3 regions of the Pseudomonas sp. SZ40 genome follow, and region 1 is predicted to be linked to each of the others. Evidence: predicted binding sites of a transcription regulator. Region 1 holds the regulator's gene; each other region holds the start of a gene.
What was found. Region 1 encodes FliA, which starts transcription of late flagellar genes. Its sites were predicted from a motif close to CTAAAGTTTNNNNNNNNNNNGCCGNTAA; they were not measured.
Positions count from the first base shown of each region.

Region 2: a site for FliA is predicted at 1,493-1,520, ahead of ACT9T4_RS20105 (methyl-accepting chemotaxis protein). Genes of this name have one in related genera too.
Region 3: a site for FliA is predicted at 1,236-1,263, ahead of ACT9T4_RS01665 (flagellar protein MotY). Genes of this name have one in related genera too.

Region 1 is NZ_JBQWIF010000048.1:9,308-11,575, forward strand. Features, by position in the region: gene ACT9T4_RS24140 (protein phosphatase CheZ) at 1-127, opposite strand, end outside; gene ACT9T4_RS24145 (chemotaxis response regulator CheY) at 147-521, opposite strand; gene fliA (RNA polymerase sigma factor FliA) at 673-1,416, opposite strand; gene fleN (flagellar synthesis regulator FleN) at 1,413-2,243, opposite strand.
Region 2 is NZ_JBQWIF010000030.1:1,357-3,624, forward strand. Features, by position in the region: gene ACT9T4_RS20105 (methyl-accepting chemotaxis protein) at 1-1,300, opposite strand, end outside; gene ACT9T4_RS20110 (efflux RND transporter periplasmic adaptor subunit) at 1,674-2,268, shown strand, end outside.
Region 3 is NZ_JBQWIF010000001.1:356,470-358,737, reverse strand. Features, by position in the region: gene ACT9T4_RS01670 (argininosuccinate synthase) at 1-170, opposite strand, end outside; gene ACT9T4_RS01665 (flagellar protein MotY) at 270-1,199, opposite strand; gene pyrC (dihydroorotase) at 1,350-2,268, shown strand, end outside.

The sequences.
Region 1 (2,268 bases):
TGTTCAGTTCGTTGATCAGCTGTACCGCTTCGCCAAAGTTGCCTTGTTCGAGGCTGTTGACCAGTTGGCGGGCATTGCTTTTCAGGGTCGACTCGAGGTCGGCCTCTTTTGAATCATCGTGTTCCATAACAACCTCGCGGCAGACATCAGCCGTTGACCCGCTCGAAGATTTTCTCGATCTTTTCCTTGAGCACCTGGGCAGTGAATGGCTTGACCACATAGCCGTTCACACCGGCCTGGGCGGCCTCGATGATCTGATCACGCTTGGCTTCTGCCGTAACCATCAGCACGGGCATCTGCTTGAGGCGCTCGTCGGCACGCACTGCGCGCAGCAAATCGATGCCACTCATGCCCGGCATGTTCCAGTCGGTCACCAGGAAGTCGAAGCTACCGCTCTGCAGCATCGGCAATGCGGTGGTGCCGTCGTCGGCCTCCGCGGTGTTGGTGAACCCCAGATCACGCAAGAGGTTCTTGATGATCCGTCGCATCGTCGAGAAATCATCGACGATGAGGATTTTCATGTTCTTGTCCAAGTCGACCTCCGTACAGTCCTAAAACGCCTCGGCATTCCAAAGCGCTTATAAATCGTGAAACCGGCCTGGCGGAACGCCGCAAACCTATTGCGCCCGGCTTTGCTGCGTCCACTGTGTATGTCCAGCGCCTGAAATTTCCCTATGCGCGCCATTCCACCAACCGCGCGCGTAAACGCGCGGCACACTGACTGTGCAATTGGCTGACCCGCGACTCACTCACTCCCAGTACCTCGCCGATTTCCTTGAGGTTCAATTCCTCGTCGTAATACAGCGACAACACCAACCGCTCACGCTCCGGCAGGTTGCTGATGGCATCCACCAGCGCGGCCTGGAAACGATCGTCTTCCAGTTCATGCGATGGCCCATGGTGCAAAGAATTCGTGTCTTCCTGCAGTCCGCCGCTTTCGCCTTCCTGCAACAGGTCGTCGAAACTGAACAGGCGGCTGCCCAAAGTGTCGCCAAGAATGCCGTAGTAATCTTCGAGACTCAATTGGAGTTCGGCAGCAACCTCCTGATCTTTAGCGTCTCGCCCCGTTCTGGCTTCGATTTTTCTGATTGCGTCGCTGACCATACGGCTGTTGCGGTGTACCGAACGCGGTGCCCAGTCGCCCTTGCGGACCTCATCGAGCATGGCGCCACGAATGCGAATGCCGGCGAACGTCTCGAAACTGGCGCCCTTGCCGGCGTCGTATTTGCGCGATGCCTCGAGCAGACCGATCATCCCGGCCTGGATCAGATCATCCACCTGCACGTTGGCGGGCAACCGCGCCAACAGGTGATAGGCAATGCGCTTGACCAACGGCGCGTAACGTTCGATCAACTGATGCTGTGAATCTCGTGCTGTTGCCTTGCTGTACATACGGAGTCCAGAGGCTGTCGTCATACAGCCGTGTCTGCAGTCGGTTGTTGCACCAGGCGCTCAACGAAGAATTCCAGATGGCCTCGCGGATTGGCCGGCAGTGGCCACGCATCCACCTTCTGGGCAATCGCCTTGAACGCCAGCGCGCACTTCGAGCGAGGGAACGCCTCATACACCGCACGTTGTTTCTGTACGGCCTTGCGTACCGATTCGTCGTACGGCACCGCGCCCACGTACTGCAGCGCGACATCCAGAAAACGGTCGGTCACCTTGGTCAGCTTAGCAAAGAGATTACGGCCTTCCTGCGGGCTGTGCGCCATATTGGCGAGCACCCGGAAACGGTTCATGCCGTGGTCACGGTTGAGGAGCTTGATCAGCGCGTAGGCATCGGTGATCGAGGTGGGTTCATCGCACACCACCACCAGCACTTCCTGGGCGGCGCGCACGAAGCTCACCACCGAGTCGCCGATACCGGCGGCGGTATCCACGATCAGGACGTCGAGGTTGTCGCTGATGTCGCTGAAGGCCTGGATCAGGCCGGCGTGCTGCATGGGCGTGAGCTGCACCATGCTCTGGGTGCCGGAGGCCGCGGGAACGATACGAATGCCGCCAGGCCCCTGCAGAACCACGTCTCGCAGTTCGCACTGGCCGTCGATGACATCGGCCAGGGTGCGCTTGGCCGTCAGGCCGAGCAGCACGTCGACGTTGGCCAGACCGAGGTCGGCATCCATGAGCATTACGCGCCGACCGAGATCCGCCAACGCCAGCGACAAATTCACCGACACATTGGTCTTGCCAACGCCGCCTTTGCCGCCGGTCACCGCGATCACCTGTACGGGATGCATACCCATGTTATCTACACACCTTATCTAACTT
Region 2 (2,268 bases), on a different contig from region 1:
CCCGGGAGATCTCCTCGCCTCGCCCGGCCGTGACCACCGCGCGCTCGGCGCCGGCACGCAGCGAAGCGATGATCTGGTGAATCTGCTGGGTCGACTCGCGCGTACGCGAGGCCAGGGAGCGCACCTCATCGGCAACCACGGCGAACCCACGCCCCTGCTCGCCCGCGCGCGCCGCCTCGATGGCGGCGTTGAGCGCGAGCAGGTTGGTCTGCTCGGCGATCGAGGTGATCACGTCGGCGACACTGCCGATGGACTGGGTGGAGTTGGCCAGGTCGTTCACCGCCTGGCCGATGTCGGCGACCGCCTTGGCCATGTGCTGCATGGACTCCAGGCTGCCCCCGGCCAGTTGCCGACCTTCCTTGGCCAGGCGATCGGCCTCTTCGGCGGCATGACTGGTGCTCTGCACGTTCTGGGTGACTTCCTGAATGGTCGCGGCCATCTGGTTGATCGCCGTGGCCGACTGATCGGTCTCGCTGCGCTGCAGGTCGAGCATCTCGGCGCCCGCTCGAGAAAAACCGGCGGACTGGGCGGCCTGCTTCTTGACGTTGACGCCGGCGTCTTCGAGACGGGTCAGCGCCGTCTGCAGCCTCGCCTCTTCGCTGATCATGGCCATGTCCAGCAATGCCTGAGCGCCGCGGCTCTCGCTGTAGGTCAGCGCCACCAGACTGCTGGTGAAAGCCTTGGGATGATCGGCCAGGGTCCGGCGAATCAACGAGCGCTTGCTGTACAGCTGATAGGAACCCAGGGCGGCCATCACCACCACGATGAGCGCCGCCAGCCAGAACCCGGCAAGCACCGACTGAGCAGCGAGGATCACCAGTGTGGCGAGAATCAGCGGCCAGGAGCGAATCAGGTCATAGGTCAGGTATTCGATCTTCGGCACCGGGGGCTTGCCGGCTCGCAACCTGGCGTACAGCGCCTCGGCGCGGCGCTTCTGGTCTTCACTGGGCAGCGAGCGCACCGATTCGTAACCCGACACCTGGCCGTTCTGGTAGATCGGCGTGACGTAGGCACTGACCCAGTAGTAATCGCCATTCTTCGAACGGTTCTTGACGATCCCCATCCAGGGCTTGCCCTGCTTGATGGTGTCCCACATGTGGCCGAATACCGCTGGCGGCATGTCCGGGTGGCGCACCAGGTTGTGGGGCTGGCCGATCAGTTCCTCACGAGTGAAGCCGCTGATGGCAACGAATGCGTCGTTGCAGTAAGTGATCTTGCTGTTCAGATCGGTGGTGGAGATCAACCGCTCATGCGCAGGAAAAGTCCTTTCGCGCTGAGTCACCGGCAGATTCTGACGCATGCTTGCAATCCTTCAGTTCGTGAAGGGTACATCCCTGCCACTCCACTATGTCTAGCACAGCAAAGCTGCCGCGCCAGCACAGGTAGGCGTTTGGTTTTAAACAACTAAGCACGAGCGAAATGGCACGTTGGAGTCGTCGTACTTGGCTCCCTGCCACGCCTGTTTCCTGCTTACCCGATCGGGCTTTCCATAATGTCGGCAAGCGCGGCGGTGACTTGAGAGCCTTGCCGCATTCACCGGGTCACAAATGACCGCAGCCGGTGGTCCGCCACGAACTTTACCTATTCCTGACAGAACCTTACCTCGCTCTTACCCAACGCCGATGGCCGCCTCCCTATAGTGGCGACATCCACATTCGTTGCGTGCCATCACCATGCCAAGACCCAAGCTGCTGCTCCTGATTCCCGCCATAGCCGCCCTGACCCTGGGCGGCTATGCACTCCACGGCTGGCTGCAGCCTGCACCGGGCAACGGCCTGCTGACCGCCGAGGTGCGCCGGGCAGACATCGAGCAGACGGTCATCGCCACCGGCACGCTGGAAGCCTTCAAACAGGTCAGTGTCGGCGCCCAGGTGTCCGGCCAGGTCACCAGCCTGCACGTCGACTTCGGTGATCTGGTCAAGCAGGGCGACCCCATCGCCGAGATCGATTCCCTGACTCAGCAGAACGACCTGGCCAATGCCAAGGCCGCACTGGCCAATGTGAAGGCGCAGCGCGCGGTGCAGGCCGCGACCTTGAAGAAGGCGCAACTCGCCTTCAACCGCCAGAAGTCGATGCTCGCCCAGAACGCCAGCTCGCGGGAGAGCTACGAGACCGCAGAGGCCGACCTGAATACCGCCAAGGCCCAGGTCGCCGCGCTGGATGCGCAGATTCAGCAGGCGCAGATTCAGGTGTCCACCGCCGAAGTCGACCTCGGCTATACCAAGATCGTCGCGCCCATCGATGGCACCGTGGTTGGCGTGGTGGTCA
Region 3 (2,268 bases), on a different contig from region 1:
ACGCCCATTGCCTTGGCCTTGGCGCGGGCCGGCTCGACCTCTTCGCCCTGACCGAGATCGGCGGTGAAGGTCACCACTTCACAGTTATAGGTATCTTGCAGCCACTTGAGGATCACCGAGGTGTCCAGGCCACCGGAATAGGCCAGAACTACCTTTTTGACGTCCGCCATGCCATCCACTCCACGGGTTGTTCGGAAAGCCCGTGATTCTACTGCCCATGGCCCGCGATTTACAGGGGTGCGACAGGCCATGGCATTGAAGCGACAGGATCAGGAGGTGGCGGCAGGCGTGGAAGGCACCGGTGGAGCAGCTTGTTCGACAGGCTGCACGGGGGCTTCGGGCACTTTTTCCAGCTTTATGGAAACCCTGCGGTTCCTTTCCCGGTTGGCGGCAGTGGTGTTGGGCGCCAGCGGATAACGCTCGCCGTGGAAGCGCATGACGATGCGCTCTTCGGGGATGCCCTGGGCCTTGAAGTACTCCATCACCGCCAACGCACGGCGGCGCGACAGGTCACGGTTGGTCAGGCGGTTGCCGCTGTTGTCGGAGTGACCGTCCAGCTCGATGCGGTTGACCGTCGGGTCGGCCTTCATGAAATCGAGAATGATCTCCAGCCTGGCCTTGGCCATGGGGTCGAGCTCTGCCCCGCCGCCCGGGAAGCCGATGGTGGACTGCCGGACCTGGTCGAAGTTGACCGGTAGCAGCTTGGCGGTGCAGTTCAGGTAATCCTCGTAGGCCTTGCGAAAACGCACCGGCAGCATCCGCACTTCGAGATCGCCGCCCATCGAGCTGCGATGGCGCACCAGCGGGCTGCGCCCTTCCAGCAGACCGGTCAGCAAACGCCCGGCCTGCTCCTGGCTGCTGTTGAACGGCACTTCGCCGCTGCCGACACTGACCACACCGAGGTTGATGTCGCCGCGCCCCGGCTGCCAGGGCGCGGCTGCCGCCAGCAGCGTCGCCGAGCCCCTGCCCAGCCAGCGCTCCCGAGGCTGCAGGCGAAAGGTCGCCTGCTCACCAGCGCGGCGCACGAACTGTCCCGAACCGAAATCGGTGATCGGTTGCGTCAGGCGACACTCGAACTGGTCGCCGGCCACCTGCCATTCGACCTTTTCCAGACGAGTCTGGAAGCTGATCGCGGCCGCAGGCAGACTCAAGCCTGCGCCGGCGAGCAATCCGACGATGAGGAAAAGAGGCTGGCGCACAGCGAGCTCCACAAGAAAACACAACGTTCCCTGTGGGTATCGGTGCAGGCGGGGAAAACTTGAGCCGTGCGATGGCCTATCTGCGGCGTGCCCCCGCCGGCCTTTTCCGGTAGCATTCCGGGCATGTTTCGCCCCCGCCTGGAAGCCTCAATGACCGACCGCATCACCCTGCTGCGTCCTGACGACTGGCACATTCACCTGCGCGATGGCGCGGTACTGCCGCACACCGTGGCCGATGTCGCCCGTACCTTCGCCCGCGCGATCATCATGCCCAACCTGGTGCCGCCGGTGCGCAACGCCAGCGAGGCCGTTGGCTACCGCCAGCGCATCCTCGACGCGCGGCCAGCCGGCAGCCAGTTCGAGCCGTTGATGGTGCTGTATCTCACCGATCGCACCAGCGGTGACGACATCCGCGCAGCCAAGGCCAGCGGCATCGTCTATGCCGCGAAGATGTACCCAGCCGGGGCGACCACCAACTCCGACTCTGGCGTGACCAGCCTGGACAACATCACAGGCGCCCTCGAGGCCCTGGCAGAAACCGGCATGCCGCTGCTGGTACACGGCGAGGTCACCCGCGCCGAGATCGACGTCTTCGATCGCGAAAAAGCCTTCATCGACGAACACATGCGTCGTCTGGTGGAACGCTTCCCGACCTTGAAAGTGGTATTCGAGCACATCACCACCGGTGATGCCGCCCAGTTCGTCAAGGAAGCACCGGCCAACGTCGGCGCCACCATCACCCCCCAGCACCTGCTGTACAACCGCAACCACATGCTGGTCGGCGGCATTCGTCCGCACTTCTATTGCCTGCCGATCCTCAAGCGCAACACGCACCAGGAAGCGCTGCTCGATGCAGCCACCAGCGGCAATCCGAAGTTCTTCCTGGGTACCGACTCGGCCCCCCATGCGCAGCACGCCAAGGAAAACGCCTGCGGCTGCGCTGGCTGCTACACCGCCTATGCGGCCATCGAGCTGTATGCCGAGGCCTTCGAGCAGCGTGGCGCGCTGGACAAACTGGAAGCCTTCGCCAGCCACTTCGGCCCGGACTTCTACGCTCTACCACGCAATA